One region of the Metabacillus sp. cB07 genome, then DNA from elsewhere that is predicted to be linked to it. Evidence: riboswitches for the same ligand, from Rfam matches in the RefSeq annotation. Region 1 holds a riboswitch; the other holds the start of a gene.
What was found. Region 1 has a riboswitch for S-adenosylmethionine ahead of JOJ89_RS18300 (methionine ABC transporter ATP-binding protein). Riboswitches for the same ligand answer to the same signal wherever they lie in the genome.

Region 1 (15,822 bases):
ATTGAAATGAATCTTTTTGAAAAGTGCGGAATGTCCGATTCAGGATACTTTTCTTTTGACCAGCTTCCTAAAAACACAGCCTTCGGATACATCGATAACGAAGACGGAACATGGAAAACAAATGCATACTCTCTCCCAGTTAAAGGTGGTGCTGATGGTGGAGCCTATATCACAGCGCCGGATATGATCAAATTTTGGGAAGCATTATCGAATCATCGTTTGCTAAGCAAGGAATATACGAAGCTACTTATGACTCCACATATTCATGTAGATAAGGGAGTCGATTACGGGTATGGGATTTGGATAAACAAAAAGAGGAATGCCACTTTTAAATATCATGTAATGGGATATGACCCTGGAGTAAGCTTTCACTCAGCTTTTTATCCTCAATATGGAATTAAGATAGCAATCCCCTCAAATGAAAGTTCAGGACCCTTTAAAGTGATGAAAACGCTAGATGAGTACTTTGATATTTAACCGCATTGTCACTGTGAGGGATTATAAAACGCATGTTTCTTAGGCCTTTTTACTTATCATTACTTTTAAGAACACCTGCGTATGAAACAGATTCTTAAAACGGAGTATCACGAAAAAGCATGCAGATTCTGCATGCTTTTCCACCATCATCTTTTATTTTCACTTCTGCATTCCTGCTTATTATTTCACTTTCACACTCGCAGCTTTGCTGACATTCCCTGCTTCATCAGTAGCGTTGATTCTGAGGATGGTACCTTTCTTTTGTTTGGGAATTGCAGCGTTAGGAAGCGCTGGGACGGTTTTCATGCTTTCTGGAGTGCTGGCTAGTGGTTTCTTCATTTGTGGAGGACCCTTTAGTCTGCACAAATAACATGCCATAACCTACGTTTTATGAGGCCATAAACAGGAAAAATTCTTTAAATTGGGGGGAAGCAGTTCTCTTATTATTTGTTCTCATTTTTTCAAAAAGAAGGAAGGATGTAAAGAGAATGATTTTGTCGAAAAATTTAAGACTTTTTATGTGAAATATTGTCATTTATTGTATTCCGTTTTATTCTTCCAAAAAGTATAATAAAGAAGTTTGATAGATTATAAAAAGGGGATCTTTACATGAAAAAAACGATTGTACTATCTGCGTTGTTTGCTTTAAGCCTTCCATTTGCTCAAGTAAGTGCAGCTGAAAATGCTCCTACTTATCGCTATGCGGGAGAAAACCGCTTTGACACATCTGTGGCACTTGCAGATGAGTGGGTAGAATCAGATGTGGCTGTTCTTGCCACTGGAAGAAATTATCCCGATGCACTTAGCGCGACTCCGCTTGCTGTGAAGCATGACGCACCGCTTCTTCTTACAGACACAAAGGCTGTACCGTCCAAAGTGCTGGCAAAATTAAAAGACCTTGGCGTTACAAAGGTTTATCTAATTGGCGGAACTGGCGTGATCTCAACTGATGTTGAAACTCAACTGAAAAACAACGGAATAAAAACAATTGTCCGGATCGCTGGAAATGACAGATACGAAACTTCTGTAAAAGTGGCAAAAGAAGTAGGAGTCATTGAAGGAATCGTTGTAGCTTCTGGAGAAAATTATCCTGATGCTCTTTCCATTGCCCCTGTTGCAGGAATCATTGGAGCTCCAATTCTTCTTACCCGCAGCGCTGACCTTCCAGGCGTTGTTAAAACATATGTGAAAACAGCCGGTGCCGACTTCTCCATAGTTGCGGGCGGATCAGCAGTCGTTTCTGCTAAAGCGACTGAGACCCTTCCGGATATGCTCAGACTTGGGGGAAGCAACCGTTACTCCACAAACACTCAGATTGTAGATTTTGCTGTTGAAGCAGGAATCTATGACATGGACTATCCGTTCATCGCTACTGGCGCGAATTTCCCTGATGCACTGTCTGCTTCAGCACTTGCAGCAGGCTGGGCGAATGGTATCATTCTAACTGATCCAAATGAGCCAAAAACAACGACAAAAGAGACTGTTCAGTATTATTCTGATCTGGCTGAAGAATATGAGATTGTCGGCGGAGTGAAGGCACTGCCTGACAGTACGGTTGCGAAATTGTTTCAATAATAATGAGTGAGAGCCCTGATGAATTGTCAGGGCTCTTTTTAAATGAATAGTAGAAATATAAAAGCATGCAGATATAAAACCCTGCATGCTTTTTCACCTTCATCTTTTAATCTCACGTTCTGCTTCCCTGCTTATTATTTCACTTTCACACTCTCAGCTTTGCTGACATTCCCTGCTTCATCAGTAGCGGTGATGCTGAGGATGGTATCTTTCTTTTGTTTGGTAATTGCAGCGTTAAACTTCCCTGTATGGTCTGCCTGGGCGCTTCCGATGACCTTGCTGCCGACTTTGATTGTAATGGTGGCATGAGGCTCTGATTTGCCTGTGACAGATGTAGAATGGCTGTCTACTTTGTCTGCTTTTGGAGCTTGAGGCGCCGTTTTATCTGTGACAATGACCGTTCTGGTGCCGCTGATATTGCCGTCTGCATCAGTTGCTGTAAGGTAAATGATTGTTCCTGCTTTTTGTTTAGGAATTTTCACTTTGAAGTCGCCTGCAGCATTCGCAGTTGCCGTGTACTTTTTCTTTTTTGTCCCGATTGTCACAGTTACAACCGAGCCGGCTTCTGCTTTTCCGGTTACTTCTTTAGAATGGTCTGATACTTCGTTCGCAGTTGGAATCGTTGAATCTACCGTTTCTTTTACCGTAATGCTCAGTTCTTCGCTCACATTTCCAGCGGCATCTGCTGCTGTCATTTTCAGAATGGTTCCTGCTTTTTGCTTAGGTATGGTTACCTTGTAAGAACCATCGGAATCCGCGGCTGCTGTATATTTATCTTGTCCAATTATAACGGTAACAGTCGAGCTTGCTTCTGCTGTTCCTGTCACTTCTGTCGATTGATCCGATACTTCACTCGCAGCAGGTTTGCCTGGAGCTGTTTTATCCTTTACTGTAATGCTCAGTTCCTCGCTCACATTTCCGGCCGCATTTGCTGCTGTGATCTTAAGCACGGTGCCTGCCGTTTGTTTAGGAATCGTTACTTTAAAGGCGCCTGCAGAGTCCGCAGCTGCCGAATATTTCTCTGTCCCGATCGTCACAGTCACCGTCGAACCGGCTTCTGCTTTTCCAGTCACTTCTGTAGACTGATCGGATACTTCATCTGCTGTCGGGGCAGCGACGGCAAACTTATGCGTATAAATCTGCTCGCTGTATTCTGCTTGTCCTCCGGCATCTAAGCCATAGGTAAACCAGTATTTAATGACATCCCCCTCTTTTACATCATTTAATGTGTAAACAGAGTACTTATCACCGGCTTTATTCATCATGATGTTTTGCTGCGTAGTGCCATTTTTAATGTAATGAATAATGGCCCAAGGAGCATCATTCACATAAAACTCTACAGAATTTTCTTTAATTTTTCCAACACCATAGCCTTCTTTTTCTGGTGCTGGGGGATCAGCCGGATCTGCCGGCAGCTCTGGGATTTCATAGAGATGCACGTTATCAATCGTTACGGTATGCTCTCCCAGTGCGTCTTGTCCATCCACTTTCCCTAATGCAAAAATAAGCTTTGCAGCAGGGTCGGTATTCTTTTCATGAGTAAATTCGATCGCATAGGTATTTGACTCTTCATTTACTTCAATCGTTTCCCATACATATTTGTCATAGCCGGTGCTTTCAAGAATCGCATCTATTTTTCTTCCAATGGTAGAGGACATATCAAAAACCAATCGATAGGACTTTGACTTTTCTAATGAAAGGCCAAGCTGGCTGAATTGAATGCTCCAGAAATCACTGCCCAATGATGGGATCGTTACTTGCTTCTTCTCGCCTTCATTGCTGGAAGTTGCTCCAACATTCGACCATACTTCCCATGAAGCATTTCCATCTTTAAATGAAGGGTTTTTAATCTTGTTTGAAGCAGGATTTTTCATTTCAAGGACGACATGATCAATCGTGATGCCATGCTGGTCGTAGTCAGCATATTTGCCTAATAAGAAGTTTAATTCGACGATTTCTTCTGCTGTTGCTTTGAATGAATAGGTATATCTTTTACTTTCCTGTGTTAAAGATATATTTTTCTCAAAGACTCTATTAAATGCCGCGTTTTGAACAACCAATTCCATATCCCGCGGAATTGTCGAACTGGCATCAAATGAGACTACATACTCCTTGTCTTTGAGAAGCTGAAGTCCGGTTTGCTTGAATTGGACAGCCCATTTTTCAGCTCCAGAACCGCTGGCATCAAACTTTGGAATCGTAATTTCAGCTTTACCGTCCTTTGCGCTTATCTCATTGATAAAACTATCATTGCTTTTCCAGCTCCATGCTGACCATGAAGCAAGCTCCTGGCTGAACGAACCGTTCTTTAACGGGAAGAGCTGTTCTGCCGGTATTTGCGGTTCAATGGCGACAGTCACCGTGCATGATGCTGTTTTTTGTCCATCTTCGGTTGTTGCCGTAATCGTCGCTGTTCCATTTTTTACGGCCGTTACAACACCGCTGGCGCTAACTGTAGCCACAGTTTCGTCGCTTGAGGACCATGTTACTTTCTTATTCGTTGCATTTGACGGTTCAACGGCAGCCGATAGAGTTGTTTTCTGTCCTGCAGCCGTTAATGCAGCTTCCGTTTTATTGATTTTTACGCCTGTAACAGGAACTGGTTCTTCTTCCTTCACTTCCTGGTTATACACGCGAACATAGTCTACTTGCATGGAAAGAGGGAAATCATCCGGTGATGGTTCTCTTCCTCCATCAAACCAGCCTCCTAAGGCAAGGTTCATGATGATATAAAAGTCCTGATCAAAAGGAGCGCGCGGATTTTCCCTTGCCGCTGCTGAATACCATTGTTCCTTTGTCACGCTGTAAAAAAACTTGCCGTCAACATACCAGCTAAGGATATCTTCCTCCCATATTAAACTGTAAACATGGTAGTCTGTATCAATTCTTCCTCCGTCAGCAAAGGTCTGTTCACCGGAAAGATACTTATTTAATGGCCATTCATCGCCAAAGTGGATCGCACCGCTTGTCGATCCGGGAACACGTCCTTTTGCTTCCATGACATCTATTTCACCAGAAGAAGCCCAGCCTCCGTATACATCATCATTCGGCAGCATCCAAAGTGCCGGCCAAGCTCCAGTAACGGCGGGAAGCTTCGCGCTGAAATCAATTCTGCCGTATTTAAACGTGAATTTATCCTGTGTCGTGATTTTTCCTGAAGAGTAGGGGGCTACACGGTCCGGATCCTGCGGAAATGTCTTCGGATCAGCGAGCGCCTTTATGTTTAATTTCCCGTCTTCTACAAAAACATTATCCTCACTGTCCGTATAATGCTGAAGTTCATTGTTGCCCCAGCCCCAAGTGCCAGGATCATCATTCAGGTAGTATCCTGTGGAATAATTCCATTTGGATTCATCTAACTCCGTGCCGTTAAATTCATCACCCCAAGTTAGATTCCAGCCTGCAATTTCTGAGTTCTCAGACGTGCCGATTTGGATATCATCTAACTTTGTTTCGTCCGGACGATAGGCATCCGGATTCCCGATGAACTTATACTGAACATAGTTGTCTCCGATTTCTCCGCCTTTTTCTCCATTCAGCGGATAGCCAATACGGAAATCCATGTCCTCCTGAATAGGCTGGAACCAAAGTCCAAAGATGTAATCCACCCAGTATCCCCACTGATTGGCAGAAGACATCCGGTTGTATCCATTGGAAGAATAGCTGAATTTAGTCAAATTGGATTCAAGGATATTGACCCACTCATCATCAACCTTCACTTCATAGACAAATTTATCGACTTCACTTTTGATCGCGGAGCCGCCGTCTATTTTAGGTATAGGCAGGCCGATTGCCCCGTTTTGATCCGCTTCAAAAGTTGATCTGCCGTCAAAATTTGTGATCTTAAAGGAATTTCTAACCGGCACCGTAACCTTCAGCGTGTATTCAACAAACACATCAGGATTTGTTTTGGAAGCCACTTTCACCTGCGTGGTTTCTTCTACCGGATTAAACCAATAGCCGCCCGGACCTTCCCACCAGTTTCCGAAATTCGTATCGTAGATCCATCCGCTTGCTGCATTGTTATCGATTGAAATCCAGTCACCATCCTGCTTTACAAAGAGGGCAATATCATCCTTTACATCTTTAAAGGTAGCCCCGTTGTTAAACCTCGGAAATTCAAACCCGACCCCGCCTGAAGGTGATACATCAAGTGAAGTAGCTCCAGCCGGCGACATGGCTGTAATTGGCTGAGGCACGGCCGGAGTGACGTTTAATGTATACTCAACAAAAACGCCTGGATTTGTTTTGGAAGCCACTTTCACCTGCGTAGTTTCTTCTACCAGATTAAACCAGTAGCCGCCCGGACCTTCCCACCAGTTTCCGAAATTAGAGTCGTAGATCCATCCGCTGTCCGGATTGTTATCAATTGAAACCCACTCATTATTCTGTTTCACAAAAAGGGCAATATCATCTTTTACGTCATTGAACGCCGCCCCATTGTTGAAGGTTGGAAATTGAAATCCCGCACCGCCGTCAAATCCCACTTTAATAGAAGTATCACCGGCAGGAGTCATGGATGTAATAGTCTGCACAGCGGCAGTTCCGGCCTCATTTTTGCTTGGTCCTTCTGCTTGGCCTGTTAATAAACCTGCATTGAATATGAGCATTTGAATGGCCAGTAAAAGAATCAGGATCCTCTTTGCTTTAGGCTTTCTTGTCATGAATTCATCTCCTTATTTCATTTTTTCTTCGCGTGAAACGTTTTGAATCGTTGAATGTCATCTAGTCTTATAGAACTATAGCCTTCACCCCGCAGTTTGGTAACGCTTTCATTTGATTTGACCATTCTATCTTTAATTGCAGTCATTTGTTAGGAAGGAAATTTTGTATAGAGTGCAGATATTTTGTTTTCGGCTTGAAACATAACGTGATTTAAGAGATTCTGAGAAGATTCAGATGTTCTTTGTTTTATGGAAGGGTGAAAAGAGGGAAGTATGACCTAGGATTATTTGTAACATCCAGAGATTTGTGCATGCTTAAGCAGCAACGGTTCTAACTCTTTCTTTGTCTGTGAAGGAGAAGCTGTTTTTTTTCATTAGAGGAGAATGGAAGTTGAATATTGAAATGGTAGAGAAGGTTATAAAAAGTTTGATGTTTTGATAGCTTTAGGAGGTTTCCTTACACTTTCAGTCCAAGTCCATTTGTGGTCAACAGTTGTAGTTTTAGTTGGAAATTCGGGTGCTAAAGGAGAGAAAATCATGATATTTTTATGTATGGGCTATTTCAGCCCTGAAAAAATGAATGCACGGCCAAGAGAAGAAATCGAGGCGGTTATGAGTGAATGCCAGCCTGTTATTGAAAATTTTTATGAAAGCGGCAAGGTGCTTCTTGATGCAGGCCTTGAATCTGAAGTTAAGAGCCTGCGCCGCGTAAACGGACAGGTTCTTGTAACAGATGGTCCTTTTAAAGAAACGGAAGATCTGATCGGCAGTGTATTTGTTTTTGAAGCAGAAAGTATGGATGAAGCAATTAAAATGGCCTCTCTTCATCCAACGACGCAAATCAGCAAAGGGGAAGAATTCGGCTGGCGGATAGAAGTCCGTCCTGTTCATTTCTTTAAGAATGAAAAATGAGCTGCCTTGATAACGTGTAACTGGTGAACAGAATGGAGCTCCCACAGCTGGAACTCCAAACGATTAAGAGAAAGGGAACTCCAATTTCCGTGGAGCTCCCTTTCTTTATTCCTCCTTAAATAGCTCCTCCAAAAACCGCTCCCGGTTTTCCAGAAAGTATTTCGTAATTTGATAGTGATCCGTATCTTCGTACGTCCTTTTTGTAATTTGTTCATCGTCAAAGCTCAGAATGTCAGCATCCGGAAAGCCAAGCAGGATAGGGGAATGAGTGGCAATAATGAACTGAGTGTCTCCGTTTTTCGTCAAATCGTGAAGGACGCGGAGGAGGGTCAGCTGCCTTGACGGGGACAGGGCTGCCTCCGGCTCATCAAGCAGATAAATGGCTTTGCTGCCGAAGCGGTTCAGGAAAAGGGACAAAAACGACTCGCCGTGGGACTGTTCGTGCAGTGATTTTCCTCCGTATGCACCGAAGACATCTCCTGATAAAGGGTCTTCACTGAGTTCTTCAAGATGGGAGGCAAATTGGTAAAAGGATTCTGCTCTGAGAAAGAATCCATTCTTTACTTTAGGCATCCACCCGAGCCGAATATAATCGCCAAGGTCAGACTGCGAGCTCCTCGGATTGTAGAGATGGTGGCTTCCGCCTGCAGTGTTAAAGCCGCACTGATAGGCAATGGCCTCCATCAGAGTCGATTTGCCCGAGCCGTTCTCACCGACAAAAAAAGTAACAGGGCTGGTCAGTCTCAGTTCATCCATACCGGAAATGGCAGGGATGGAAAAGGGATATTTTTTAGAAGAGGGGATATTCTCTTTCAGCAGTTTGATTGATTTTAAGAACATGTACATCACCTGCCTACAGTTTAGCAGATTCAGACAGACAATTTATACTCCCGGCTGCAGCAAAGTTCAATATAGGCGGCTGTTTTTTCTGCAATGACGTCCTTATCAAAATCCATTGAGGCCACATGATAGGAATTCGTGAGGCTGACCATCTGTTTGAAAGGAGATGAGATGGCATGGAAAAGAACATCTGAGCTTGAGGCCGGAACAACATGGTCTTCTTCTGATTTGAAAATCAGGGTCGGACAGGTTACTTCAGACAGCACGGGCTTCGTTGTTTTAATGAGCGTCAGCAGGTTGTGGACGGCTTTAATCGGAACGGCTTCATACGTAATTTCTTCTATATCGTCCGCTTTGATATCCGGTTTTCCTTCTGGAATAAAACGGGGTTCGATCTCGTGCTGAAAAACCTCATAGCCCGGAACACTGAGTGCAGCATTGATGGTGATCAGGCCGTCAATATCCTGGTGTCTGCAGGCAAGGTGAGCCGCTAAAATTCCGCCCATGGACTGTCCTGCAACAAAGATTCTGCGGCACACTTTTTTAAGCTTTTTATAAGCTTCTTCGATATTTTGAATCCAGTCTGTAAAGCAGCAGTCTTCAAAGTCTAGGGGAGTGGTTCCGTGGCCTTTCAGGCGCGGGGCATAAACGGTATATCCCTTTGCGGCCAACAGTTTTCCGAGCTCGCCAACACTTTGGGGAGTACCGGCAAATCCGTGGCACAGAAGAATGCCGATCTCATTTCCTTTATGAAAAAAGCTTTCAGCTCCTGCAAGGACAGGCACATGTTTCGTCGTCATCATCATTTCCTCCCAATCAATTCTGAACTAAAAAACCCTCTCCTGCTTACAGCTGACAAGAGAGGGTTTGTCTTTATCGGCCAAAGCATCGTGCTTTGCTGGTTGGAGCACCTTTCCGGCGTGCGGCGGCTGCTGTGAAGTCATGGAGCCAGATCTCTCGTTCACTCTTGATAGATTATATTTAATTCTTATTGGTTTAGTTGGTTTTAACGATTTTATCATGATGGAGAGATAACTGTCAATCACTTCCTGAAGCAATCCTCTTCACAAAATTGGCTGCCTGGAGTAAAATACTTATATTCCAATCAGACAGGTGGGTTTTAGTGTGAAAACCATTCCAAAACCTTTAGTATTAGTTAATCAATGGGTGATTGTGCTATCCGCTGCAGTATTCTTGATCAGCGGCATGGGCGCTTTTTTACTGGTGCCTCTTACGGCCGGGATTATGGGACTGCTGTTTAAAGTAAACCCGATTATGAAAGCTGCCGGCACCTTTTTGAAAAAAGAGCCTTCAGCCTATATACAGGAAGATTTTGATCAGCAGCAGTTTAATCAGGTAATAGCAGTGATCTGCCTGAGCCTTGGATTTGCCGGATACATGCTTGACTGGACGGTGCTTGCCTATGCGGCGACTATCATGGTTGCCATTGCTGCATTTGCCGCGATTCTCGGGTTTTGCATCGGCTGCTTTATCCGTTTTCAGTGGCAGCAGTATAAATACCGCAGACTTTCTAAGCAGTCCAACTGATTTTTTAAAAAAGTGTTGACTTTCAGAAAATACCGGAGTAAAGTTAGACACATCGAAAATATTGCTTCTTATCACGAGAGGTGGAGGGATATGGCCCTTTGAAACCTCGGCAGCGGACTCTTTATGAGAACTGTGCCAACTCCAGCAGGCGTGCAGCCTGAGAGATGAGAAGAGCGAACGGTCTTTTTTTGCAGATCCAGCCTCTTCCTGTCTTTCAGGGAGAGGTTTTTATTTTTCTTTAAAACTAAATCATGATTTTCTTATCCAGAGAAGCGGAGGGACTGGCCCCATGATGCTTCGGCAGCGGACTTTTGAAAAAGTACTGTGCCAATTCCAGCAGGCGATAGCCTGGGAGATGAGAAGAGAACCGGTGATTTCTTATGCCATGCCCTCTTCTTGTCGGATAGAAGAGGGTTTTTTTATTGCAAAAATACAGGGAGGTTACATAAATGATTGAATTTAAAGGCGTCACAAAGGTATACGGGAGCGGCGGCAATGAAGTGAAAGCTCTTGACGGCATTGATCTGGAAGTGAAAAAAGGGGAAATATGCGGAGTCATCGGTTTTAGCGGAGCCGGAAAAAGCACCCTGATCCGCACAGTGAATCTGCTCGAGCGTCCAACAGCAGGGCAGATCATCGTGGATGGTCTCGACTTAACGGCGCTTTCCAAAAAGGATGTGCGCGGAGTCAAACGGAAAATCGGCATGGTGTTTCAGCACTTTAATCTGCTTAATTCAAAGACAGTCTATGCAAATGTGGCGATGCCGCTGCTTCTCTCAAAGGCCTCGCCGAAAGTTATTAAGGAGCGGGTTGCTGAGCTGCTCTCGTTTGTAGGACTTGAGGACAAAGCGAACCAGTACCCTGATCAGTTATCAGGCGGCCAGAAACAGCGCGTCGGAATTGCGAGGGCTCTTGCTACCCAGCCATCTATTCTTCTGTGCGATGAAGCTACCTCGGCACTTGATCCTCAGACGACAGCTTCGATTCTAAAGCTATTGAAAAAAATCAACGAGGAATACAACATTACGATTCTCATGATCACGCATGAAATGTCAGTCATAAGAGAGGTTTGCGATACAGTAGCCGTGATTGAAGGCGGAAAAATCATTGAATCAGGTTCTGTGTTTGAAGTTTTCTCAAATCCGAAAACGAAGACTGCATCAAACTTTGTCAGCTCTGTTCTGAATGATTCGATTCCTGAATCGGTCCTGAAGCTTGTTCAGGAGGAAAACAGCCAGGCACAGATTTTCAAAATTAATTTTGTCGGCAAATCCTCAGGACAGCCGCTGCTGTCGCAGATTGCGAAACGATTTGACCTCCATATCAACGTGCTGTTCGGCAACATCACGGAGCTTCAGGGGATTCCATTTGGACATTTAATCGTTGAACTTCAGGGAACGGAAAGTGAAATAAAAAGAGCGCTTCTGGTGATGAACCAGGAGAACGTATCAGTGAAAGAGGTGAATGCACATGCTAGTTGATTCTCAGCAAATAATCGATGCTTTAGTCGAAACACTCGCAATGACCGGTTTTTCCCTGCTTTTCTCCACGTTGATCGGCCTTCCGCTCGGCGTGCTGCTGGTCATCACCCGAAAGGGACATCTATGGGAAAATGCCATTATTTTTAACATCCTGAACGGGATCGTGAATCTTTTCCGCTCTGTGCCGTTCATCATTTTGATGGTGGCGATTGTTCCGCTGACGAGATTGATTGTCGGAACCTCAATCGGAACAGCTGCAGCTGTTGTGCCGCTTGTCTTTTACGCAGGACCCTATATTGCCAGATTAATAGAGAACTCGCTGCTTGAAGTGGACCCGGGAGTCATTGAAGCGGCAGAAGCAATGGGTGCAACGCCAACCCAGATCATCTTTAAGTTTATTGTTCCTGAAGCATTAAGCTCACTTGTTTTGAGTCTGACGATTGCAACAGTGGGACTTGTCGGTGCATCTGCGATGGCAGGGGCTGTCGGCGGAGGCGGACTTGGAGATCTCGCGATTACATACGGCTACCAGCGCTTTGACACGGTTGTCATGATCATTACAGTGGCCATTCTTGTTGTCCTTGTTCAGGGACTTCAGACTTCAGGAAACATTTTATCGAAAAAAATCAGAAGACGATAGGAGAGAACAATGATGAAAAAATGGATCATTTTAACACTGATTGCAGCACTCGCCGCTTTTGCTGCGGGATGCGGAAATAAAACAGCTAGCGGAAAAGAAGAGGTGGATGTGAAAATCGGCGTCAGCGGATCTGATAACCGCATCTGGGATTTTGTTGCCAAGAAGGCAGAAAAAGAAGGCATCAACATTGAGATTGTCAGATTTTCAGATTATGTACAGCCGAATCTTGCGCTTTCAGAAGGCGAGCTGGATGCCAATGCGTTTCAAACGATTTCTTACTTTAATGCCTTCAAAAAAGAACACAATCTTGACCTGACTCCTATTGGAACAACGGTCATCGCACCTCTTGGCCTCTACTCGGATAAATACAAATCTGTTGAAGACATTCCGGAAGGCGGAAAAATTGCAGTTCCGAATGAAGCGACAAACATGGGAAGAGCGTTCCTTCTTCTTCAGGCAGCCGGTTTAATTGAACTTCCTGAAGATTTTGACGGAAACGGATCACTTGATAAAATCGTCAAAAATCCGAAAAAGCTTGAAATCGTGCCTGTTGTCGCCGGCCAGACACCGCGTGTTCTTCCCGATGTAGCAGGTTCTATCATCAACAACGGAATTGCTGTTGATGCAGGATTTAACCCAATCAAGGATTCTATTTTCCATGAAGATGACACAGCCACACCTTATATCAACATCATCGCAACACGCACAGAAGACAAGGACCGCAAAGAACTGAAACGCATCGTTGAGCTTTACCAGGAGGAAGACACGGCTGAATTTATTGAAAAAGAATACGATGGAGCCACGATTCCGACGTTTGTCCCTCTAAGTGAAATTGGAGAATAATCATTGAGGAGGAAAGAGCATGAGCACAGCAGTTGTTACGCTTAAAGAGCAAATCATTGATGAAATCGAATCAAGAAAGGCAGAGTACCTGAAAATTAGCCATTCGATTCATGAAAATCCTGAAATCGGCAATGAGGAATACTTTGCTTCAAAGCTCCTTTCCGACTTGCTTGAGTCAGAAGGGTTTACAGTTGAACGCGGAGTCGCAGGACATGAGACGGCGTTTCTGGCCAGGAAGAAATCGCCGCTAAAAAACGGGGCATCTGTTGCTTTTCTGGCGGAATACGATGCGCTTCCGGGACTTGGCCATGCCTGCGGCCACAACATCATCGGCACCGCAAGCACTGCAGCAGCGATTTCCCTAGGCAGACAGATTGACGTAATTGGCGGAGAAGTAGTCGTTTTGGGAACACCCGCGGAAGAAGGCGGCCCGAACGGCAGTGCGAAAGGAAGCTTTGTCAAGCACGGGCTGCTTGAAGGCATTGATGCGGCCTTGATGGTGCACCCATCGAACGCAACGAGAATAACGGGAAACTCCCTTGCGGTGGATCCGCTCGATTTTGAATTCATTGGAAAGCCGGCGCATGCTGCAGTTGCTCCTCATCAGGGAATCAATGCCCTGGATGCAGTCATTCAGCTTTTCAACAGCATCAATGCCCTTCGCCAGCATGTAACGGACGATGTGAAAATTCACGGAATCATCACGCACGGAGGCGATGCCCCGAATATCGTCCCGCACTATGCGAAAGCACGATTCTACATCCGCGCGGCAACAAGAAAAAAGTGCTCAGAAACAACAGAACGCATCAAAGCTGCAGCACAGGGAGCAGGCTTGGCGACAGGCGCTAAGCTGAATGTGATTGCATTTCAAAATGAAGTCGATAACCTGGTGCTCAACCGGACGTTTGATTCCGTCTTTAAAAAGCAGCTTGAAAGTCTCGGAGAATCAGTGGAAACGTCTGAGCGCGAAGGCCTCGGCTCAACGGACGCCGGCAATATCAGCCACGTTGTTCCGACGATCCATCCGTACATCAAAATTGGACCTGATACCCTCGTCGGCCACACAGACGAATTCAGGGAGGCAGCCAAGTCAGAGCAGGGGGACACAGCGCTTTTGCTCGGTGCAAAAGGCCTTGCCCTGACAGCGCTTGAGCTGCTGACAGACCCTGTGCTTCTGGATGAGATTAAGGAAGAATTTAGACAGCGGAAGGAACTTGAGGGATAGGAAGAGACTTAAAGAAAATCATTCAGCCAAAGAAAAATCCGGACTGTAATTAGTTCGGATTTTTTAATGTATATAAAGGGTTCAACAGTTCACCCAGAATGCTGCCACTTTTCGAGTGATGAGACTCTCAAATGTAGTGCCATTCTGTACAGTGCTGCCACTTTTCGAGTGATGAGATTCTCAAATGTGGCGACATTCTGCATAGTGGTGCCACTTTTCGATTGATGAGATTCTAATATGTGGCGCCATTCTGCACAGTGGTGCCACTTTTCGATTGATGAGATTCTCAAAAGTGGCGCCATTCTGCGTAGTGGTGCCACTTTCCGAGTGATGAGAGTCTCAAATGTGGTGCCATTCTGCGTAGTGGTGCAACTTTTCGAGTGATGTTACTCTCAAATGTGGTGTAATTCTGCGTAGTGGTGCCACTTTTCGAGTGATGTTACTCTCAAATGTGGGGCCATTATGCGCAGTACTGCCACTTCTCGAGTGATGAGACTCTCAAAAGTGGCGCAATTCCCGAAAATGCTGCCACCTTTCAATTGATGGTTCCCCATTTTGTCGCAACTCCCCGCGATGTCAAACTTAAACAAAATATTCCTATAATCACACCTTTTTTTTAACTTTTGTCCGCTAAACTAGGTGAATACTTTTACTAAAGAAAGCGGGACAAACCATGAAAATGAAATGGAAAAAAATCATTCGAACTCTTTTTCTGCTGATTGGAGCTGTCATTTTGCTGAGCTTCATCCTTCATCAAGGGATCACACTCTATGAGCAGAAGAAATACCAGGCTCCGGGGCAGCTTGTCGAGGTAGACGGCAGGAGCATGCACGTTTACACAAAGGGGGAAGGGGAACACACGATTTTGCTGTTAAGCGGCCTCGGAACGGCTGCGCCAGTCCTTGATTTTGAACCGCTGGTAAATGAACTGGCAAAGAAGCACAAGGTCGTGGTCGCAGAACCATTCGGCTATGGATGGAGTGATGGGACAAATAAGGCGCGCACAGTGGAAAACATGGTGGAAGAGGTGCGGACGGCGCTTAAGAAAGCCGGCATCCAAGGACCGTATGTTTTGATGCCGCATTCAGTCTCCGGGGTCTACAGCATGTATTATGCCAATGCCTATCCAGATGAAATAGAAGCCATTATCGGAATTGATCCAACCCTGCCAAAGGCTTTTGACTACTTTAATGAAAAGGCTCCGTCGGTTCCTTCGTTCGTTCGTGCTGCATCTGTACTTGGTGCTGCCAGGTGGGCGGCTGTATTCACACCTGAAGACTTTCTGCCCATTGCAGGGGAAGGAACGTATTCAGAGGAGAATCTGAATATGACCAAACGAATTGCCGCATGGAAAAGTTCCAATAAAAACGTCATAGATGAAGCGAATGAACTGAACAGGAATGCGGAAAAAACAGAAGTTATGACGTTCCCGCCGCATGTTCCCGTCATGATTTTTCAAGCGATGGACAAGGACCAAAAAGAGAAGGACGAAAAGATCAAAGCATTTTATGGAGATCAAATGAGTCCTGCGGAGGAACATAAACTTGTTTCACTTACAGGTCATCATTATCTCCACTGGACAAAGTCAGCGGAAATAAGCGAGTATACGACAGAGTT
Region 2 (15,822 bases), 1.5 Mb from region 1:
GCTGTCAGTTTTTCATGACGGGTATGGATAGCATCGATGACCCTCGTTGAAGCGTAGAGAGTGACAAGTGTATAGAGTGCTTTTTCCCACCCGTAAAGCAGACCGGCTGTAAAGATGATGATTCCGTTCAAAATGAAGAAATACGTTCCCACGGGCTTGTCTTTCATGCGTGAAAGAATCATGGCAACAATATCAAGTCCTCCGGTTGATGCCCCGTATTTAAGCGTAATTCCGACTCCGATTGCTACAATCACGCCTCCGAATACTGCATTCAGCAGGATGTCTTCAGACAGCGGATAAAGCGGGACAATAGACAGAAAGAAGGTTGTCGCTGCGACGCTCAGCACACTGTAGAGAGTAAATGATTTTCCCACCTTCTGCCAGCCTAAAATCGCTACAGGAATATTCAGCAGGAGCAGCAGTACCCCGGTCGATATGTTAAGCGGCGTATATTCAATCAAAACGCTTGATAAAAGCTGGGCAATCCCTGTAAATCCGCTGGCGTATACATCCGCAGGAATCATAAACAGGTTAAGGCCGACAGCGTTCAGCAACGCGCCGAAAATCACAATTATTCCTTTTTTGACTTCTTCATAAACCATTTGCAGAAAATCCTCCCGGGCTATAAGATATTAATAGTATTTCTGATTTACCCTTTTTTCTTGCAGACCAATACAAATATTGTCTTTCAGGGCTTTCGTTGTTCTTTACTTCTATTTGGCTAAGTGCTACTTTTACTATAAGATCAATCAAAATGAGACTATTCTCACGCAAATTGGAAAAATCACGTGAAATGAGGTGCAAAAATGACGGTTCACATCCTCGCAGACAGCGCAAGCGACCTGCCGCTTGAGTTTTACGAAAAGAACGGAGTCACGCTGCTTCCGCTGGGCGTACATATTGATGAGCATGATTACCGCGACCTTCTGACCATTACACCGAAGGAAGTATACGATGCAATGAGAGAAGGAAAAGTTGCGAAAACAACGCAAATTTCTCCTTTGGATGTCAAAGAGGTCTTTACCTCTCTTGCCCAAAAGAAAGTGCCTGCTCTGTATGTAGCCTTTTCTTCAGAGCTTTCAGGGACATACCAGACTGCGGTCATGATCGGCAATGAGGTACGAGAAGAATATCCTGATTTTGAGCTTGCCATTGTAGATTCTAAATGTGCATCACTCGGCCTTGGCCTTGCTGTTAAATACGCAGCTGAACTCGCCGGTAAAGGAAAAACTCTACACGAAATCACAGAGTCTGTAAAGGACTTCTGCGTGCATACAGAACACATTTTCACAGTCGATAATCTCGACTATCTCGCAAGGGGCGGCCGCATCAGCAAAACATCCGCATTTGTCGGTGGCCTGCTGAACATAAAACCTCTCCTGCACGTTGAGGACGGAAAACTGATTCCTCTTGAGAAAATCAGGGGAAGAAAGAAAGTATTCCGCCGTGTCATTGAAATCATGAAAGAACGCGGCACAGACTTAAGCAATCAGACAATCGGGATAAGCCATGGCGATGACCTTGATTCCGCTAATGAAATCAAGTCCATGATCCAGGCTGAATTCCAGCCTAAAGAAATCTACATCAACACGGTCGGCTGTTCCGTTGGAGCACACTCAGGCCCCGGCACAATCGCCATCTTTTTCTTAAACAAACAGATCTCATAATATTTTTTTCTCAGGAGGGCATCCTAAACGTATCATTTTTAAAGGAGTTTTGATGATGCCCCATACAAGCGATAACGACAAAAAAGCAAAAGACAACAATGCCAAGCAGCATGAAAAAAACATGATGCGCGAAAAAAGCCGCCAACAAGGCGAACGTCAATATTCTAAGAAAACAGATCACTTATAATCAGAAATGGAAACAGCAGCGGGGGAGGATCCGCTGCTGTTTTTTTAATTTAATTTAAATTGAGTTACTGTTTGCTTGAGATCAAAGGTCAGCTTTCTCAGCTCTGAAACCCCTTCAGCCATTTTTTCAAAAGCAGCAAGCTGCTCAGCAGTTGAAGCTGATATTTCCTCGCTTCCCGCTGCCGTTTCCTCCACTACAGCGCTGATGCTTTCAACATTTTGCAGAACATTCCCTCCTAATGTTTTCGAGTGATTCACACCTGCTTCAAGGCCAATCAGTTCCAGGGTAATATTCTTCATTTTTTCATCAATCGCATCAAAAGCCTGTGTCGTGATGTCCATGCCCGTCTTTTGCTTTTCTGCAAGGGAAACCCCTTTTGCTACAGATTCAGAAATGTTTGCTATACCGGATTGCATCAGACTTGCCATTTCAAAGATTTGGGAGGTGGCATTCGTCGATTCTTCTGCAAGCTTTCTGACTTCTGCTGCCACTACGGCAAAGCCCTTTCCAGCTTCCCCTGCGCGCGCAGCCTCTATTGCTGCATTTAACGCAAGAAGATTGGTCTGATCTGCAATGCTTGAGACCACCTTCGTCATATCTTCGATTTTCGTCATATAGCCTAAAAAGGTTGTTGTGGATTGGTTGATCAGATTCATAATGACGCCATTTTCTTTAAGTAAATCACTCTGGATGCTGATTGCCCCCTGCCCCTCCTGAATAGCGCCTGCCGCTTCTTCTCCAAATTTCACAGACTTTTGGGAGCGGTTGACGTTTTCGCTGAAGCCTGCGTCCATCCGCTCAATCAGAGAAACAGCATCTTGAAGATCAGAGGAAATCGACTGGGATCCGGCGGACAGTTCGTCCGTTGATAAAACGACCTGTCCGCTTATTTCGCTTAAAACACGTGTTTCACTGTCAAGGGTTTCAGCAAACCCATCGACCTGTTTGCTTACAGTGTCAATGGAAAGGATCAGCCCTTTCAGCTGATTCACCATACTTGAAAACGAATCATTTAATGCCCCGATTTCATCTTTCCCCTTATAGGTCAAAGCCTGCACGGCAAGGTTCCCCTGTGCAATAGCCGCCGCCTGTTCTGACATGCTTTTTAAAGGCTTCGTAATCGACGAAGTCATTCTGATCACAAGAACACTTGAAACAAGAATTAAAAGGGCCGTTCCAATGGCCGCCGACAAAATGACAAACTCAATCTGTCCCTTTACTTCTTCTTGAATAAAGGTGTATCTGTCATGAACATGGAGATTCACAAAATAAATATCATTTGAGATCCCGTCTACTCTAACAGCCTGTCGTTTCACTTCTGCCTGATTTTTCTCTTCAAGTGCAGGCAGCGTTTTCTGGTTGAGTTCATCGAATTTGGCTGATGCCTTTTTTAAAGCAGCCTTCCCATTTTCATCCTGCAAGGTCTGATTTAGGCTTCCTAAAAGCTTTTCCGTCCTGTTCAGCGACTGCAGCGCCTCCTCCTTGTGCGCATCGGATAGAGAGAAGGCGAAATTGTTTAAGCTTTGTTTAGATGCGTTTAACTCCCCCTGCAGTTTTTCAACGTTCAAAAGCACAGGAACTTCATTCTGGTTTGTTTTTTGAATCATCAGCATGTTAAAGACGATAAAGCCAATCATAAAGGTAGCAAGTATGATAATGCCGACAGAATTGAACAATAATTTTTTCTTTAATGACACGGTGATCCTCCTAGTTGCTCTCTGCTAATTTTTGCTTCCATTGATCAAGCGTTTTCTGCTGCTGTTCCGTCAGGCTCAGTACACGGATTGGAGCCAGCTGAACCCCATTATCCTTCACACCAAGTTCAATATGCCCCTCAGGAAGTTTCTGTTCCTCGACATAGTCTTTCAGAAGCTGAAAAATGCCGATATCCACATTTTTCATCATCGACGTCACAACAGCCTTTTCTGCATAAAAATACTGATCGCTGTCCACACCAATCGCATATACCCCGCTGTCCTGGGCTGCCTTTAATACACCTGCGCCCGTAAAACCTGCTGCTGCATAAAGCACATCCGCCTTTCTTTTAATCATGCTGTTTGCCATTACCCCTCCCTTGATGTCATTGCCGAAGTCATTTGCATACTCCGTGTAGATAACAATCTCAGGCTTGATCGTTCTTGCCCCTTCTGCAAATCCGTCAGCGAACTTGTTTATAAGCGGAACATCAGCGCCGCCAATAAATCCGATTGTATTTGTTTTAGAAGCCATCGCTGCAACAACTCCGGCAAGAAAGCTCCCTTCATCTTCTTTAAACGTTACCGAGGTAATATTCTCAGACTCAGAAACCGCATCAATCAGCAAAAACTGCTGATCCGGATACTTCTTTGCCGCTTTTTCCAAATCTTCCTGAACCATAAACCCAAGTCCAACGACAAGATCATTCCCCTCTTCAACAAGCTCAGTGATCCCTTTTTCATAACTGCCCGTTTTTTCGAGCTCACGGTAATCAAACAAAATCCCAAGTTCATCACGGGACTTGACCAGACCCGCAAACGCCGAATCACTGAAGGACTGATCCCCAAGCCCCACATCCGAGAGCATAATCCCCACTTTTATTTTTTGATCCGCGCTGCTGACTGCCTCACTCTTTCCGCACCCGGCGGCAAGCAGCATGCAGGACGCTATCATGATCAGTATTTTTTTCATTGATGTCTCTCTCCTTAAAAAGTTCTACTAGGAGGTTATCGACGGGTTTTGGGGAAAGTTTATTTTTTTGGGGGGAGTGGAGATTTTTATGGGTAGTATTGAGTGGTGGTATTTTTTAGTGGCACTTACCTCTGAGTTTGGAACTATCAAACGGTGGATTTTACTTTTTGATGGCACTTATCTACGAGATTGGAACCATCAAACGGAGGATTTTCTGTTTTGATGGCACTTATCTACGTGATCGGAACCATCAAGCGGTGGATTTTCTGTTTTGACGGTACTTATCTACGTGATCGGAACCATCAAACGGAGGATTTTCTGTTTTGATGGTACTTATCTACGTGATCGGAACCATCAAACGGAGGATTTTCTGTTTTGATGGCACTTATCTACGAGATTGGAACCATCAAATGGAGGATTTTCTGTTTTGATGGCACTTATCTCCGTGATTGGAACCATCAAACTAAGGATTTTCTGTTTTGATGGTACTTATCTCTGTGATCGGAACCATCAAGCGGTGGATTTTCTTTTTTGATGGCACTTATCTCTGTAATCGGAACCATCAAACGGAGGATTTTCTTTTTTGATGGCACTTATCTCCGTGATCGGAACCATCAAACTAAGGATTTCCTGTTTTGATATCACTTATCTACGAGATCGGAACCATCAAGCAGCGGATTTTCTGTTTTGGTAGCACTTATCTCCGTGATCGGAACCATCAAACGGAAAAATCCTTTTTTCAATGTCACTAATCTTATTTATCTACAAAGTGAGATGACCTCCCGCGCCCTATGTGTTTAAAATGCGCGAACAGAATCTTTCGTATTGTCTTTTTCGATAAAACAAACTTACACCATTCATGTATCTGATCTGTAGTGATCCTCTTTTCCGGGAAGAGAAGCCTGAATTCTCCTATTGCCCGTAATACTGCAGGTAGAAGCGGTTCGGTTGTTTTACAATTAGAGCATATAAAATTCCTTTTATTAAAGAGGGTATACAGCAATAGACATTGGGGACATATAATACCTTTTTCCAACCCCTCAAACCCATACCCCGGCAGCTGCAAAAACGGATATTCTTCCACGTGCGATTCCAACAGTTTTTTGGCTAGCATGTCATGAAAGCCTGTTAATCTGCCCCGCTTTTGATTGAGTTTTTCCGCAAAGCGGTTCAGCTGGGGATAATAAATGATGGGTTGGTCCATTGGAGCATTGTACAGGTGAAAGTTGGGGTTTACAAAGACGACGAATGGTTCGAGGGGGAACTTAATGGTCTTATCCTGGAGAAGCCGCGTGAGCAAGGCTTCGCTTCTTTTGAGCTGAAGCAAAGGGTTTTTCATTTCTTTTTTGGCCGGGGTGGACCATCTTTCTCCTTCTGCGAAGTAATCACCTTCCGAGTTCTTTACATTGAACACGTACGTTTTATCATGCTTGATAAACAGGGAATCAATTTGTACGAAAGATCCGCCGATTTCAAAGAGCAGATCGCTTAACACTATGCCATCCCCTCCATTCTCCTTAAGCCACTGTTCAAAATACTTTTCTCCCTGGAACCCTTTTTCAAGCTGCCGCAAGCAGATGAGAGCTTCTTCATCCAAAACGGATCTGGCGTTCAAACTCCGGTAAATAAGCAATTCCCTGTTTTCCTTTAAGTCCTTCAACTAATAAACATCCCCTTTCATTTTTCAAGTATCATCATAAGACAATTTCATTTTTTCAAATCCATCATAAAACAATTCCCCTCCTCCCGGCAAAAGCCCAAAATCAAATTTTGCCCATAAAAAAACAGCAAACGCATATGCGCTTACTGTTGTTCTTTTTTAAAATAGGTCCAGCCGTCTTCCTGATAAACCTTGCCTGCTTTCATGAGTGAGCCGAGCGCACGCTTGAATGCACCTTTGCTCATGTTGAAGCGTTCTTTGATGTCATCCGGGTCGCTCTTGTCAAAGAAGGGCATGGCTCCTCCTCTTTCTTCCATGTAATCGCAGATCACTTGTGCATCTTCATCCAATGCCTCATGTTTGAACGGAAGGAGAGAAACGTTAAGGGTGCCATCTTCTTTCACATCAACAACTCGTCCTATTACAAGTTCGCCAAGACGCGGCTCTCTTTTGCGCTGGGAGGAGTGGATGAATCCTTTGTAGCCTTCTTCAGTTATGATGAAAGTTCCTGCAATGATGATTCGGTAGACTCTTCCTGTAACGGCCTGATTGTTCCGGACTCCTTCAGCCGGGACGATGTTTTCCTGCATGACATCTTCCGTTGCAAGCTTTGTGAAAAATCTTCCGTTTTTCGTCACTTTCAGGGAACAGTAGAGTTTGTCGCCTTCTTTTGGCCATACACTGACGTAAGCCGGGAGAATATCGTTGTCGACAAGTGCATCTTTTGAAAGGCCAATGTCGACGAATGCCCCCATGTCTTCCCTGACACTGACTACTTCCACCCATCCGAACCGGTCTTCTGATATCGTCGGCTTTTTCATCGTTGCCGCTAGGCGGTCTTCATGGTCAACAATCAGATACACTTCAACCTCGTCCAATTCTTCAATCGGTTCAGTGATTTCCGTTTTGTGAAGCAGCACTCGGTCTTCTCCATCTGTTAAATAATATCCGTAATCTACTTTTTCATCTATTTTAAGCGTCATAAACGTTCCGGGATTCATTTGTTCGTTCCTTCCTTTGCAGCTGAACTGCCGTTAGTTGTTATATCATGTACATTCTACTATAATCTAAGGATAATACAAACTTTTGGGAGGATTCTTATGGCCAAGGACAGTTCGTTTGATATTGTGTCGAAGGTGGATATGCCTGAGGTAACAAATGCCATCACGATGACGATGAAAGAGATCGGTACACGCTATGATTTTAAAGGAAGCAAAAGCAGCATTACGCTTGAAAAAGAGGAGCTTGTTTTAGTTTCTGATGATGAGTTTAAAATGGATCAGCTGAAGGATGTTTTCATTTCAAAACTGATCAAGCGCAACGTGGCGACGCGCAATATTGACTATGGAAAAATTGAAGGCGCATCAGGCGGGACCATCCGCCAGCGTGCAAAGCTTGTCCAGGGTATTGATAAGGACAATGCGAAAAAGATTAACGCGATCATAAAAAATGCAGGACTTAAAGTGAAAACACAGGTTCAGGATGATCAAGTCCGTGTTACCGGCAAAAGCAAAGACGACCTGCAGCAGGTGATTGCAGCTGTCCGCGGTGCGGATCTGCCGATCGATGTTCAGTTCATTAATTTCAGATAAACGCTTGGACCCAGCAGTTTTTCCTGCTGGGTCTTTTTTTATCCGGACTGGGATAAGAATTCCTCATCAATTCAGAAAACTTTTACTTTTCGCACTTGAATCTCCCGAAAAAAACATGTAAATTAGATATAATATCATTTAGCCAATTTCATATTTTTGATTCTTATCTAGAGAAGCTGAGGGACTGGCCCGTCGAAGCTTCAGCAACCTGGCGCAATCCAAGGTGCTAATTCCAGCGATGCATCCATCGGACGATAAGAAGAAGCCGCGCATACTCAAAAGTCTTCTTCTTGGAAGGCTTTTTTCTTTTTTCCATTATCAGCTGTATTTTAGGAGGTTTATAGCTTTGGCACTTTTAACTGACTTGCAGACAAAAATTCTGATCGGGGACGGAGCAATGGGCACCTTGCTTTATTCCCACGGTGTGGACCGGTGTTTTGAAGAACTGAACCTGTCAAAACCGGATGACATTCTGAATGTTCATAAGGCGTATCTTGATGCCGGCGCTGATGTCATTCAGACAAATACGTACGGGGCCAATTATATCAAGCTGTCCAGATACGGGCTTGAAGATGAGGTGCGCGCCATTAACCGCAAGGCTGTGCAAATTGCAAAGCAAGCTGCGGAAGGCACCTCAGCTTATGTTCTCGGCACAATCGGCGGGGTCCGTGCTTTTAAAAAGGGGGCTTATTCGCCAGAAGACCTGCGGCGAAATTTCAGGGAGCAGCTTTATCTTCTGCTGAACGAAGAACCGGACGGCCTCCTGCTTGAAACGTATTATGATCTTGAAGAAATGAAGACGGTTCTCGAGATTGCAAGAAAAGAAACTGACTTGCCGATCATAACGAACATTTCCCTCCATGAAATCGGCGTTCTCCAGGACGGCACTCCTCTTTCTGACGGTCTGTCCCAGCTTGAGGAACTCGGGGCGAATGTTGTCGGGCTGAACTGCAGGCTTGGGCCGTATCATATGCTCTCATCTCTGGAGGAAGTTCCTCTTCCAGAAAAGGCCTTCCTGTCCGTTTATCCAAACAGCAGCCTCCCGACCATTGAGGAAGGCAGACTTGTTTACGGATCCGGTGAAAAATACTTCGCTGAAAGCGCACTTGCTTTTAGAAACCAGGGTGCGAGATTAATAGGAGGCTGCTGCGGAACGACTCCTGATCATATCAGGGCAATGGCTTCTGCTCTTAAAGGACTGCCTCCGGTGACTGAAAAGAAGGTGAAAGCAAGGAAAGAAGAAATCTCTATTGCCTCAGCTGCAGAGAGAAAGTATCCTCCGCTGCAGGATATTGTCAAAGAAAAACGCTCCATCATTGTAGAGCTTGACCCGCCGAAGAAGCTCGGGATTGATAAATTTTTGAAAGGAGCAAAGGCCCTGCAGGAGGCTGGAATCGATGCCTTAACACTTGCGGATAATTCCCTTGCTTCACCAAGAATCAGCAATGCAGCCATGGGATCCATTGTCCAGCAGACTCACGGGATTCGCTCACTGATTCATATCACCTGCAGAGACCGCAACTTAATCGGACTGCAGTCACATTTAATGGGGCTCCACACTCTTGGCTTAACAGATGTTTTAGCCATAACAGGAGATCCGTCCAAAATCGGGGATTTCCCGGGGGCAACTTCTGTTTATGACCTTTCTTCCTTTGATTTGATCAGTCTGATTAAGCAATTTAATGACGGGCTTTCTTACTCAGGAAAACCGCTTGGCGAAAAGACGAACTTCTCTGTAGCCGCCGCCTTTAACCCAAATGTAAAGTATCTTGATAAAGCCGTTAAAAGGCTCGAGAAAAAAATCGCGTGCGGGGCTGATTATTTTATCTCCCAGCCGATCTATTCCGAAAAACAGCTGATTGATGTCTATGAAGAAACAAAACACTTAACTGTACCCGTCTATATCGGCATTATGCCGCTCACAAGCAGCCGGAATGCTGAATTTATTCATAATGAGATACCTGGCATCACCCTCTCTGACAGCATCCGTGAAAAAATGGCCAATGCCGGAGATGATAAGGAAAAATCCTATCAGGAGGGTCTGGCCATTGCCAAAAACCTGATTGATGCTGCGTTTGATCTGTTCAACGGCATTTACTTGATCACACCGTTTTTGAATTATGAACTGACAGTGGAACTAACGAATTATATCCATAAAAAAGAGTCTGAGGCCACCGAAAGGAAGATTACGCATGTCTGATATAAGAAAACAGCTTGAGAAAAAAATCCTCGTTCTTGACGGGGCGATGGGCACCATGATTCAGGACGCCAATCTTTCTGCAGATGACTTCGGCGGAGAACCTTATGAAGGGTGCAACGAATATTTGACTATAACTGCACCTGAGGTCATTCAATCGATCCATGAAGCTTATCTTGAGGCAAAAGCAGATATTATTGAGACAAATACGTTCGGGGCTACGAAAATCGTCCTGGATGAATACGATCTTGGACACCTTGCCTTTGAACTGAATAAAAAAGCGGCTGAAATTGCGAAAAGAGCAGCTGAAAAATACTCAACACCCGAATGGCCCCGCTTTGTAGCAGGTTCAATGGGACCGACAACAAAAACGCTCTCTGTTACGGGAGGAGCCACATTTGACGAACTGATTGAGAACTATGAAGAACAGACACTGGGACTGCTTGCAGGCGGAGCCGATCTGCTTCTCCTTGAAACGAGCCAGGACCTGCTGAATGTAAAAGCCGGCTTTTTAGGCATCAAGCGTGCGTTTGAGAAGACCGGAAAAGAAATTCCCCTTATGGTATCAGGCACGATTGAGCCAATGGGCACGACTCTTGCCGGCCAGGACATTGAAGCTTTCTTTATTTCTCTTGAACATATGCAGCCTCTTTCTGTCGGCCTGAACTGTGCGACAGGACCTGAGTTTATGACAGACCATATCAGGACGCTGTCTGGAATGGCTCATACAGCCGTCAGCTGTTACCCGAATGCCGGCCTTCCTGATGAGGAAGGAAAATACCATGAATCACCGCGTTCGCTTGCGCAGAAAGTGAAAGGTTTTGCAGAACAGGGCTGGCTCAATATTGTCGGCGGCTGCTGCGGAACCACACCTGCACATATCACGGCTATCGCAGATGCTGTCGGCGCACTGAATCCGCGCACCGTCCCGGAACGTGATCCGGCACATACCGTTTCCGGTATTGATCCGCTTATTTATGACGACTCCATGAGACCCCTGTTTGTCGGGGAACGGACCAATGTCATTGGATCAAGGAAGTTCAAGCGCCTGATTGCCGAGGGGAAATTTGAAGAAGCATCTGAAATTGCAAGAGCACAGGTTAAAAACGGAGCACATGTCATTGATATTTGTCTTGCAGACCCTGACCGCGACGAACTTGAAGATATGGAAGCATTCATAAAAGAAGTGACCAAAAAAGTAAAGGCGCCGCTTGTCATCGATTCAACCGATGAAGCTGTCATTGAAAAAGCACTATCTTATTCCCAGGGAAAAGTCATCATCAACTCGATTAACCTGGAAGACGGCGAAGAGCGCTTTGACGCTGTTGTTCCGCTGATTCATAAATACGGTGCCGCTGTTGTTGTGGGAACTATAGACGAAAAAGGCATGGCTCTTACAGCTGAAGAGAAGCTTGATATTGCGGTCCGTTCATTTGACCTGCTTACTGGAAAGCACGGCCTGAGTCCGTCAGATATTATTTTTGATCCCCTCGTTTTCCCTGTCGGCACAGGAGACGAGCAGTACATTGGTTCTGCTGAAGAAACGATTAAGGGCATCCGCCTGATCAAAGAGCGCCTTCCGCAATGTCTGACCATGCTTGGCGTCAGCAACGTATCCTTCGGCCTGCCGCCTGTAGGACGCGAAGTGCTGAATGCCGTCTATCTGTATCACTGTACACAGGCGGGTCTCGACTATGCGATTGTCAACACGGAAAAGCTTGAGCGTTTTGCTTCCATTCCGAAAAAAGAAGTTAAAATGGCGGAGACTCTTCTTTTTAACACAAATGACGAAACACTGGCCGCTTTTACAAATCATTACCGGGGAAAGAAAAAGACAGCCAAAAAACCTGTACAGTCCCTCCCGCTTGAGCAGCGTCTCGCCCAATATGTTGTAGAGGGCACAAAAGAAGGACTGATTTCAGACCTTGAAATCGCCCTTAAGGAATATGATGCACCTCTTGATATCATTAACGGTCCGCTCATGGCTGGAATGGCTGAAGTCGGAGAGCTGTTCAATACAAACCAGCTGATCGTCGCCGAAGTTCTTCAAAGTGCAGAAGTGATGAAAGCTTCCGTCTCCTTTTTAGAGCAGTATATGGAGAAAAAGGATGACAGCGGAAAAGGAAAAATCCTGCTTGCAACGGTTAAAGGCGATGTGCATGATATCGGGAAAAACCTTGTGGATATTATCCTGAGCAACAACGGCTACAAAGTAGTGGATCTCGGAATTAAAGTGACCCCGCAGGATTTAATTACAGCTGTCAGAAAAGAGAAACCGGATATTGTCGGACTTTCAGGCCTGCTTGTGAAGTCAGCCCAGCAAATGGTTCTGACCGCACAGGATCTGCGTGAAGCTGACATTTCTGTTCCGATCCTGGTCGGCGGCGCTGCCCTTTCCAGAAAGTTTGCAGACGGAAAGATTGCTCCGCAATACAGCGGACCGGTGGTGTATGCCAAGGATGCGATGGACGGCCTTTCACTTGCAAACCGAATCCGAGTCGACCCGGCCCAGTTTAAAAAGAAAGAAGTGCGGTCTGAACAGTTTTCTGAAAAGAAACCGACTGCCGCAGTGACAGAACTGCTTGAAAAAAGAGCAGAGCTTGCACCGTCCCCTGTTTTTGTACCTGAGGACTGCAGACGCCATATCATCAAAGATTTCAATCTTCAGCACCTAATCCCTTATGTCAACATGCAGATGCTGATTGGCCACCACCTCGGCCTCAAGGGTAAAGTAAAGGAAATGCTGAAAAACAATGATCCAAAGGCCGTAGCCCTTAAAGAAACCATTGATGAGCTCCTGAAGCAGGGAGAAGCGGAAAAATGGTTTGAACCTGCTGCGGTTTATCAGTTCTTTCCTGCTGTATCAGAGGGAAATTCGCTGCACATTCTGGATCCTGCAACAGAAGAAAAGCTGCAGACCTTTGACTTTCCAAGACAGTCAAAACTGCCGCACCGCTGCATTTCTGACTACGTTCGACCTGAAAGCGGCACAAGAGACTATGTATCCTTCTTTGCTGTTACGGCAGGAAAGAAAGTCAGAGAGATTGCAAACCGATTTAAGGAACAGGGCGACTATTTGAAAAGCCATGTTGTTCAGGCACTCGCCCTTGAGCTTGCTGAAGGTCTTGCCGAGCGGACGCACCAGCTGATCCGTGATCAGTGGGGCTTCCCTGATCCACCGGATTTCACAATGGATCAGCGCTTTTCAGCCAAGTATCAGGGCCAGCGTTTTTCATTCGGCTATCCGGCCTGCCCAAACCTTGATGACCAGGCCAAATTATTTGATCTGATACGTCCTGAAGACATTGGAGTGAATCTGACAGAAGGCTTCATGATGGAACCTGAAGCATCTGTTACAGCCATAGTCGTTGCCCATCCTGAAGCACGTTATTTCAACGTTTTGAACTGAGACTTCTGTCTCAGTTTTTTTTTGCGCAAAAACAAGTGTTTTATCGAGGACTGACAGGGAATATAAACAGCATATCCAACATACTTATCGGATTTTTCACCATACTAAACTTGATAAAAACCTGGAGGGATTGTAAATGAGTCAAAACAGCCAAACAAAAAAAACGATGCCTGCGCAGCATCAGGATGTGCAGCCCGGGCATGAAGATCAGATGAATCCTAAACCCGAGTTTGACAGCCATCAATACAAAGGCAGCGGAAAGCTTTCGGATAAAACAGCGATCATCACAGGCGGTGATTCAGGCATCGGGCGGTCAGTTGCCGTCCACTTTGCAAGAGAAGGCGCAGATGTTGTCATCTCCTATTTGGATGAACATGATGATGCAAATGAAACAAAGCGCCTTGTGGAGCAGGAAGGCAGACAGTGCCTGCTTATTCCCGGAGATATCGGAGACGAGGCTTTCTGCGGACAGGTCGTAAATGAAACCGTCAGCAAGTTCGGCAAAATTGACATTCTTGTCAACAATGCGGCCGAGCAGCATCCGCAGGCTGGTATTGAGGAAATTTCGAAAGAGCAGCTTGAACGCACTTTCAAGACAAATATTTTCTCTTTTTTCTATATGACAAAAGCAGCTCTTCCCCACCTGAAACAAGGAAGCAGCATCATCAACACGTCATCCATCACAGCTTATGCAGGAAACGAACAGCTGATTGATTATTCGGCCACTAAGGGCGCTATTACAACGTTTACACGATCCCTTTCCATGTCTCTTGTGAAAAAAGGCATCCGGGTAAACGGAGTAGCTCCTGGTCCAATCTGGACACCGCTTATCCCTTCAACGTTTGATGCAGAAAAAGTTTCAGAGTTCGGCGCGGATACGCCAATGGGACGCCCCGGACAGCCTGATGAACTTGCACCAAGCTATGTATTCCTTGCAAGCAGCGACTCAAGCTACATCACCGGACAGATGATTCATGTGAATGGCGGGAAGATTATAAACGGTTAATAAGAAAAGCGGAGCCGACCGTTTAGACCTGACAGGCAGAAAAGAAATCCCCCGAAAAGTCCGGTTTTGACTTTTTGGGGGATTTTGTTCTGACGGAGGAGTTGGCTGATGGAGCTGGACACCACGAAAAGCGGAATCGCTCGTTTAGCTCCGGGAGTCAGATAAGGAAGTGGCGGAAAAGGCGCTCTTTGCCTTTACCGACAGTTCCGTTCTGACAGAGGAGCTGAGCGATGGAGCTGGACAATGAAGAAAAGCTAAGCCGACCGTTTAGACCTGTAAGTTACAAAATCTAATAAGTTTAACGCCTGCACTAAAAAGCCCGTGTCCAAAACGGGCTTTTTTCGTGCGTTAAAAATATATATTCTTAAGAAAATGTGCATGTGACCTATACTATTAAGAAAACGCTTACATATACTGTATTAGGAAGGAGGGGATAATGATGGATCGATTAATTTTCTTATTCCTTGCAGCCATTCTTGCAGGCTTTGCTCTAGTTGAACTTCCGCTAGCCGGAACATTCCTTGCAAGCCTAGCACCTTTTACGACAGTCGTTGGCGTTTTAGCAATCTTAGTTTTTTCTTTCGTTTTAATTTTCCACGGCGTCAAAAGCTTATTTAATAAGTAGCTGAATTCAAGGCCGGAGATCTTTTTCTCCGGTCTTTTTTGTGCTGTTTCTCCAATCTCTCTCCGCTTTCTCTCCGTCAGAGAGATCAGCGTGCAGCAGATAAATAGGCTAACATAATTCTCCCTTCCGCATACCCTAAATTTGAGCAAGAGAAAAGCTCACGATTTCATGATTGGAGGAGACACAACCATGAGTAAAGATGGATGCGGCGGCGGATACAATAATGGATTCGCGCTAATTATCGTATTGTTTATTTTGCTGATTATCATTGGTGCTTCTTTTGTCGGCGGCGCTGGTTATGGTCCTGGACCTGGCTACCACTGCTAAGACTGAATGGCTTGCTCAGCAAGCCGTTTTTTCTTTTGGTCAGAGATACTGGAACAAAAAAAGGATGTCCTTTTAGTAAGGAGCATCCTTCTTTCTTCTTATAGTGCGTTCGTCAAAACTTCTGTTAAAACAGGTACAATTTGCTTTTTGCGGGAAACAACGCCTTTAAGCACCGCCATGTTATCAATAAGCTTTACATCGTATGCCTGTTCAACCGCACGTGTTTCACGGCCAAGGGCAATCGCAACGGAATCATTGATTAAGATATCTGTTACGACAAATACGAACAAGTCCAATTCTTTTTCAGCGATAACCGCTGAAACCATCGCTTCGATTTCTTCTTTATGAACAAGAATGTCGTTAGGGTCTACCGCATTTACCTGTGCAATCTCAACTTTGTAATCGCCCATTGAGAATTCTTTTGCATCAAGAGAAATGAGTTCTGATACTGTTTTGCCGCTGAGGTCAGCTCCTGCTTTCAGCAT

Region 2: linked by a shared signal. The riboswitch ahead of JOJ89_RS04800 (bifunctional homocysteine S-methyltransferase/methylenetetrahydrofolate reductase) and the one ahead of JOJ89_RS18300 (methionine ABC transporter ATP-binding protein) in region 1 are both predicted to bind S-adenosylmethionine.

Annotation. Positions count from the first base shown of each region.
Region 1 is NZ_CP069296.1:3,561,643-3,577,464, reverse strand. It holds gene JOJ89_RS18340 (serine hydrolase domain-containing protein) at 1-477, shown strand, start outside; gene JOJ89_RS18335 (Ig-like domain-containing protein) at 658-816, opposite strand; gene JOJ89_RS18330 (cell wall-binding repeat-containing protein) at 1,087-2,052, shown strand; gene JOJ89_RS18325 (Ig-like domain-containing protein) at 2,187-6,716, opposite strand; gene JOJ89_RS18320 (YciI family protein) at 7,254-7,628, shown strand; gene JOJ89_RS18315 (AAA family ATPase) at 7,734-8,468, opposite strand; gene JOJ89_RS18310 (alpha/beta hydrolase) at 8,498-9,274, opposite strand; SAM riboswitch class I at 9,339-9,445, opposite strand; gene JOJ89_RS18305 (DUF4395 domain-containing protein) at 9,594-10,016, shown strand; SAM riboswitch class I at 10,082-10,187, shown strand; SAM riboswitch class I at 10,274-10,378, shown strand; gene JOJ89_RS18300 (methionine ABC transporter ATP-binding protein) at 10,466-11,497, shown strand; gene JOJ89_RS18295 (methionine ABC transporter permease) at 11,487-12,137, shown strand; gene JOJ89_RS18290 (MetQ/NlpA family ABC transporter substrate-binding protein) at 12,150-12,980, shown strand; gene JOJ89_RS18285 (M20 family metallopeptidase) at 13,000-14,205, shown strand; gene JOJ89_RS18280 (alpha/beta fold hydrolase) at 14,879-15,822, shown strand, end outside.
Region 2 is NZ_CP069296.1:957,653-973,474, reverse strand. It holds gene JOJ89_RS04840 (YitT family protein) at 1-602, opposite strand, end outside; gene JOJ89_RS04835 (DegV family protein) at 807-1,667, shown strand; gene JOJ89_RS04830 (DUF3941 domain-containing protein) at 1,723-1,854, shown strand; gene JOJ89_RS04825 (methyl-accepting chemotaxis protein) at 1,899-3,551, opposite strand; gene JOJ89_RS04820 (BMP family lipoprotein) at 3,562-4,521, opposite strand; gene JOJ89_RS04815 (nuclease-related domain-containing protein) at 5,276-6,181, opposite strand; gene JOJ89_RS04810 (CvfB family protein) at 6,325-7,182, opposite strand; gene JOJ89_RS04805 (YajQ family cyclic di-GMP-binding protein) at 7,282-7,773, shown strand; SAM riboswitch class I at 7,934-8,034, shown strand; gene JOJ89_RS04800 (bifunctional homocysteine S-methyltransferase/methylenetetrahydrofolate reductase) at 8,120-9,973, shown strand; gene metH (methionine synthase) at 9,966-13,379, shown strand; gene JOJ89_RS04790 (SDR family oxidoreductase) at 13,516-14,385, shown strand; gene JOJ89_RS04785 (hypothetical protein) at 14,822-15,010, shown strand; gene JOJ89_RS04780 (YjcZ family sporulation protein) at 15,200-15,337, shown strand; gene JOJ89_RS04775 (manganese-dependent inorganic pyrophosphatase) at 15,436-15,822, opposite strand, start outside.